2 regions of the Paenibacillus sp. FSL L8-0470 genome follow, and region 2 is predicted to be linked to the other one. Evidence: riboswitches for the same ligand, from Rfam matches in the RefSeq annotation. Region 2 holds a riboswitch; the other holds the start of a gene.
What was found. A riboswitch is a leader RNA that binds a small molecule or an ion and turns the genes downstream of it on or off. The one in region 2 is predicted to bind glycine.
Positions count from the first base shown of each region.

Region 1 (3,419 bases), 480 kb from region 2:
ATCATTACGTTCTTCGTTGGGGCATGGCTTATTTCCTTTTACTCTCGTCGTACTCCCTTTTCTGGGGCGAACAAGCCAATGTATATCCGCTAAGCAAGCTGATTCAAATCGCCGTTCGTTTTTTGCTTGCGGGCGGCGCTTTTGCCTTGCCCTGGCTGGGAGTCTGGTGGATGCTCTACGGTCTGGCCGGCAACGGACGCATCCGCTGCTTTTTTCTGCACCTGTTTTTCGCTTATGTGCCGCTTGTGGTTATCTTTTTGCAGCTTGATCCCGTGTATTACCCGGACACAATGATCCCCAGCTCAGCCGGTGAGATGACCTTTTTTGTCTGCATGGCCATGGCAGCTGTCCTGCTGTACCCCTTTTACTCTATCGGCGTTTACTACTTTGTGCTCAGACCGGCTGCACCCCCTCGCAAAGTCTACAGATTTATCCTTCTATGCTGTTTATTCGTCATGATTGGCCTTGCACTGCTGCCCCTCTTGTGGCGGATGGCTCCACATTTTTATCCGGGACTTGCAGATTTCCCAAGCCGCTGAAAGCGCAAAAAAGACAGACTCCTCACATTAGTGCAGCTAATGCGCGAAATCCGTCTTTAATTAATTTTCCACAAAACCAATTGCTATTCCCCAACCCGTTCACGGTAAGCGGCTGCGTCCAGCAGTCCCGATACGGCGTCAGCATACTCGCCTTCGATCTCCAGTTCAAAAATCCAGCCCCCGCTGTACGGCTGATCGTTAATCAGCTCCGGGCTGTTCTCCAGTGCATCGTTAATCTTGGTAACCGTTCCCGATACCGGTGAGTATAATTCGGAAACCGTCTTCACGGATTCAATGCTGCCCACGCTGTCCCCGGCAGAAATAGCCGATCCAACTTCAGGAAATTCCACAAATACGATATCGCCTAGTAAATGCTGGGCATGGTCCGTAATCCCAACACGTATTAACCGTCCTTCGCCCTGCTGCGCCCATTCATGCTCTTCGCTGTACAGCAGGTTATCTAGCACTTCACTCATTTCAAGCCGCCTCATTTCCGAATTGGAGTTGTGAATTTAGTTATAGACTAAGTTATCGTCCTGCTCAATGTCAATATAACTGACAGGAAATAAAAATTTGTCATCTTTTTGACGTTTTTTTGTTGACAGTGCACCTCCATACCCGCTTTAATGGAGACAGCAGAAAATTATACGGTTTGCGAATGATGGCATAGGGAGAGACCGTCTCTTGAAGACGGCGCCGAAGGAGTAAGCCCTCTACGGGGTGAATCTCTCAGGCAAAAGGACCTTTGCCGGACGCATCTCTGGAGAGCATCAGGCCCTGCAATTGCAGCGTACTGGTCACCAACGGGGAAACCTGCCGGGTTCACAGCAGGGTAACTCTCAGGTACAAAGGACAGAGCGGAAGTCTATATGCGCGTGCGCATATTTGGCTTCCGCCTGTCCTTTTTTTAATGGGCAGAAACGGACTCCGTCCCTGCCGGCAAAGGAAATCCCGTTAGGCTTGCATGTAATCAGACCAAGGGAGTGAGCACATGAACGCTTTGAAAAGAACGCCTTTTTATGACCTATATTCTGCTTATGCGGAGTCCAGATGCATTGACTTCGGCGGCTGGGAGCTGCCGGTGCAGTTTACCGGAATCGTCAAGGAGCATGAGGCCGTCCGCGGACAAGCCGGACTGTTCGATGTGTCACATATGGGTGAATTCATGGTTAGCGGCAGCGGCTCGGAAGCCTTCCTGCAAAAAATGACGACCAACGATGTCAGCAAGCTGGCAGACGGTGGAGCGCAGTACACGCTGCTTCTATATCCAAACGGCGGTGTTGTCGATGATTTGCTCGTATACCGCCTCGGTGAAGAGCGTTACATGCTTGTCGTGAACGCCTCCAACATCGACAAGGACTTTCAGTGGCTGCAGCATCATCTCACCGCAGAATTCAGCGGAGTCAGCCTGAGCAATATCTCGGATGAGACTCTTCTGCTCGCCCTGCAGGGCCCGCTGGCTGAGGCCATCCTCTCCAAAGTTACAACGGCTCCCATTGCTGAGCTGAAGCCTTTCCACTTCATCGAGAACGCCGAGGTGTGCGGTGTGAACGTTCTGCTCTCCCGCACCGGATATACCGGCGAGGACGGATTCGAGCTCTACGCGCCGCCGGATACGGCGGCTGCGCTGTGGAACGGCCTGCTGGAAGCGGGGGCTCCACACGGCCTGACACCGGCCGGTCTTGGCGCACGCGACACGCTGCGCTTTGAAGCCAAGCTGCCGCTGTACGGCCAGGAGCTGTCGGCGGATATTACGCCGCTGGAAGCAGGCGTGCAGTTCTTCGTGAAGCTGGATAAAGAAGATTTCATCGGCCGTGATGCGCTGCTGAAGCAGAAGGCTGACGGTCTGCCCCGCCGCCTCGTCGGTCTGGAAATGATCGACCGCGGCATTCCGCGTTCCCACTACCCTGTATACGGGAATGGAGTAAAGATCGGTGAAGTGACTACCGGAACACAGTCTCCAACACTCAAACGCAATCTCGGACTTGCGCTGCTGGATGCAGCTTACAGTGAAATAGGTACAGAGGTAAACATAGAGATCCGCGGCAAGCAGCTCAAGGCTGTCGTGGTCAAAGCGCCATTCTACAAAAAGAGCCAGGGAGTGAAGCCGCAATGAAGCACCGTTATCTGCCAATGACTGAACAAGACCGCCACGAAATGATGGAAGCAGTCGGAATTCAGTCCATGGAGGAGCTGTTCTCCGATATCCCCGAGGCCGTCCGTTATCAGGGAACTATGCCGATGTCGGAGGCACTGGATGAATACGCCTTGCTGCGCCATATGAAAGAGCTGGCCGACAAAAATGCCAATTTCGATACCCACGCCAGCTTCCTCGGCGCCGGCCTCTATGACCATCATATCCCGGTCGTTATCAATCATGTCATCTCCCGTTCGGAATTCTACACTGCTTATACTCCTTACCAGCCGGAAATCAGCCAAGGCGAGCTGCAGGCGATCTTTGAATTCCAGTCCTACATTTGTGAGCTGACCGGCATGAAGGTGGCCAACGCCAGCATGTACGATGGCGCTACGGCTTTCTCAGAAGCGGCAGTACTTGCAGCTGGTGCCACCAAACGCAAAAAGCTGATTGTCTCCCGAACTGTTCATCCGGAGGCCCGCCAGGTGTTGCGCACTTCGGCAGGTGCCTGGGGCCTCGATGTCGTAGAGATTGACTATAAAGACGGTGTAACCGACCAAGCGAAGCTTGCCGCAGCCATCAACGGCGACACGGCGGCTGTCCTGGTGCAGTCACCGAACTTCTTCGGCGCGATAGAAGATCTCGGTGCCATCGAGCCGCTGATTCACGGCGTCAAAGGTCTGTTCATTGTCAGCGCCAACCCACTGGCGCTCGGCGTGCTGGAAACGCCGGGCAAGCTCGGC
Region 1 is NZ_JBBOZM010000001.1:6,727,299-6,730,717, forward strand. Features, by position in the region: gene NST99_RS30730 (hypothetical protein) at 24-539, shown strand; gene gcvH (glycine cleavage system protein GcvH) at 623-1,015, opposite strand; glycine riboswitch at 1,198-1,294, shown strand; gene gcvT (glycine cleavage system aminomethyltransferase GcvT) at 1,531-2,655, shown strand; gene gcvPA (aminomethyl-transferring glycine dehydrogenase subunit GcvPA) at 2,652-3,419, shown strand, end outside.
Region 1: it holds a riboswitch for glycine, as region 2 does, so the genes downstream of both, gcvT (glycine cleavage system aminomethyltransferase GcvT) here and NST99_RS32850 (amino acid permease) in region 2, are expected to answer to the same signal.

Region 2 (3,419 bases):
GCGGCTGGAACCTGTTTGAATTGACCTGGCTGGTTTTGTTTACCTCAATTGCTGTTGGATTTACGGTGATTTCTAAGGATTCTTTATTCGGATTTACGGTCTTTATCACCGGGGTGCTGTGCGTGGTGCTCGCGGCGAAGGGAAATCTGATGAGTTATGTGTTTGGGATGTACAATACCGTTGGTTATGCATACTTGGCTTACGTCAACGGTTTGTTTGGAGAGGTTATGCTAAATCTGCTTTTCTTTGTTCCTATGAATGTGGTTGGCTTCTACATGTGGAAAAATAACCAGACTAACGGCAAGCTGTCCATGCGTCAGCTGGAGCTCAAGCGTCTGCTCCTTGTGGGGGCGTTCTGCGTATTAGGCAGCCTGTTGCTGGGCCTGGGTCTATCGTTCATACCGGGGCAGAATTCGCCTTATATTGATGCGATTACGACGGTGTTATCCGTTGTCGCCACGCTTTTAATGGTTCGAAGATTCAAGGAACAATGGCTGGTCTATATGGTCCTCAATATGTTCACGGTGCTGCTGTGGGTGATTCGAATGCTGGAGGGGAGCGGTGAAGGCCTGCTGATGATCGTCATGTGGAGTGCGTATCTGGTTAACGCTGTATACGGCTACTACAATTGGAACAAGGGAGCTAGGGAGGTATCAGCATGAAGAGACTTGGCTTGACGCTCGGGAAGTTTGCCCCGCTGCATAAAGGGCATCAGTTTATGTTCGAGACGGCGCTGCAAGAGGTCGATGAACTGATTGTAGTGATCTATGAGACGACGGTGACCCCGATCCCGCTGCATATCCGGGCCAACTGGATTCGCAAGCTCTACCCGGCGGTACGGGTGATTGAAGCCTGGGACGGTCCCGATGGGTATTCTAACAACCGGGAGCATGAGATAAGGGAAGAGCAATATATTCTGGGGTTACTGAAAGGCGAGCAAGTGACACATTTCTACTCCAGCGAGTTTTACGGAGAGCATATGAGCATCGCTTTGGGCGCAGTAGACCGGAGGGTGGATCAAGCCCGCGGGCAGGTACCGATTTCAGCTACTATGGTCCGTTCGGATCCTTACAAGTACCGGGAATATGTGAGCGATAGCGTATATCGGGATTTAATAACAAAAGTGGTTTTTGTGGGAGCGATGTCTACCGGCAAATCCACGATCACCGAAGCGTTGGCCCGGCGGTATCGTACAACCTATGCGAGCGAATACGGGCGCGATTATTGGACGGAGCATCAGGTGGACCGCCGAATTGGCTTGGAGGCGTTCGATGAAATTGCTGTCGGCCATATGGAGCGGGAAGAGCGGGCTTTACTGCAAGCGGATAAATATCTTTTTGTCGATACCAATGCGATCACCACTTATATGTTTGCCCTGGATTACCACGGCCGGGCCCCTGAACGCTTAACCCGGATCGCCCTGGAAAATGCACAGCGGTATGACCTTTTTTTCCTGTGTGACGACGATATTCCTTACGAGGATACATGGGACCGCAGCGGGAATCAGAAGCGGCATATTTTCCATAAGCAAATTATTGCGGATTTGAAGGCGCGGCGGATTCCGTACATCACGCTTCGGGGAAGCCTGGAGGAACGAATGGGCAAGGTAGACGAAGTACTGGCAACGTTCAAGCCCTATCATAATTATTTTGGCGAAGCACGGTGGTAATTAATGTTATTGACAAAACTTTTGACTATGATTAGTATTGAAAAATATTTAAAAGAAGTTATGATCCTATAATCAAATAATTTCTAAGCTATGAATGCTATGGATCACACTATAGCAGGAGCAGCTTCTGGAGAGACCGTGGGGATTCCCCGGCGCCGAAGGGTTCACAATCTCAGGCAAAAGGACAGAAGAGTACTGGATATTTCATTTGTTATTCTGATAATCGTCAGAATAATGAGTGTATTTTATTTAATATTCTTATGACCGTGAGATTGGAGCGCATCCAGTCTCTTTTTTATTGTCATTTTTACTTGTTCATTATTTCACAAAGAATTATTAAATTTAGAGGGGGGAGTTTCACATGGCACCACAAGAACTAAAGAGAGATTTAGAGAATCGGCATGTTCAGCTCATTGCAATTGGGGGGACCATCGGGACCGGATTGTTTTTAGGATCAGGTAAAGCTATACAACTCGCAGGACCATCCATCATCTTTGCTTATTTAATCGTCGGTATTGCCGTGTTTTTTGTTATGAGGGCGTTGGGAGAACTTCTGTTGTCAAAAGCGGGTTATCAATCTTTTACAGACATCGCCGAAGATTATCTTGGACCGCGCGCAGCATTTGTAACCGGATGGACCTATTGGTTTTGTTGGATCATGACGGCTATGGCGGATATTATAGCTGTTGGCGTATATGTACAATATTGGTTTGATATCCCGCAATGGATTCCTGCCGTCATTTGTTTGATCATTTTATTAGGGCTCAATTTATTAACTGTAAAAAGTTTTGGCGAATTAGAGTTTTGGTTTGCATTAATCAAGGTAGTGACTATTCTCGCGTTGATTGTTATCGGGGCAATCCTGCTCGTGATTGGATTCAAAACAGCTAACGGAACGGTTACTGTCAGTAATATTTGGGCGCATGGGGGAGTATTCCCGAACGGGATTTCAGGGTTCTTACTTTCCTTTCAAATGGTTGTGTTTGCCTTTGTAGGTGTGGAATTGGTGGGGGTATCGGCAGCAGAAACATCTAATCCAGAAAAAACCATCCCATCAGCGATTAATAAAATCCCTTTGAGAATTCTATTTTTCTACGTGGGTGCCATTATTGCCTTATTATCCATCAACGCATGGACAGAACTAAATCCGGCAGAAAGTCCTTTTGTTAAAACGTTTAGTTTAGTCGGGATACCGATTGCTGCTGGAATTATTAACTTTGTCGTATTAACTTCAGCCGCGTCTGCCTGTAACAGCGGAATGTTCTCAACAAGCCGGATTCTATATAATTTGAGCAGGAATGACCAGGCTCCAGCCAATTTTGCAAAGCTGAATAAAAATCATGTCCCAAGCAATGCGCTCTTCATCTCCACGCTTGTGTTATCCATGGGAGCTCTTTTGAGTAAGCTGATTCCGGAGACTGCTTTTGGAATCGTGACAACCATCAGTGCCATTTGTTTCATTTGGGTTTGGGGTATCGTCCTGATCTGCCATGTGCGGTATAAGAAAACAAAGCCCGAATTGCAGGCGAAGTCAAAATTCAAAGCCCCGTTCACCCCATTTATTAATTATGTAGTCTTAGCGTTGTTTGCAATCATACTCATTATTATGCTGTTTGCTGAAGAAACACGTCCGGCCTTATTATTGACGCCGTTATGGTTTATTTTATTATTTGTTTTGTATTCGGCGAATCGGAGAAAGCGGGAAAGAAGCAGCAAAATAATCAGTACAGAATCACATCCCATGGATGCC
Region 2 is NZ_JBBOZM010000001.1:7,207,411-7,210,829, reverse strand. Features, by position in the region: gene pnuC (nicotinamide riboside transporter PnuC) at 1-662, shown strand, start outside; gene NST99_RS32855 (AAA family ATPase) at 659-1,669, shown strand; glycine riboswitch at 1,787-1,867, shown strand; gene NST99_RS32850 (amino acid permease) at 2,031-3,419, shown strand, end outside.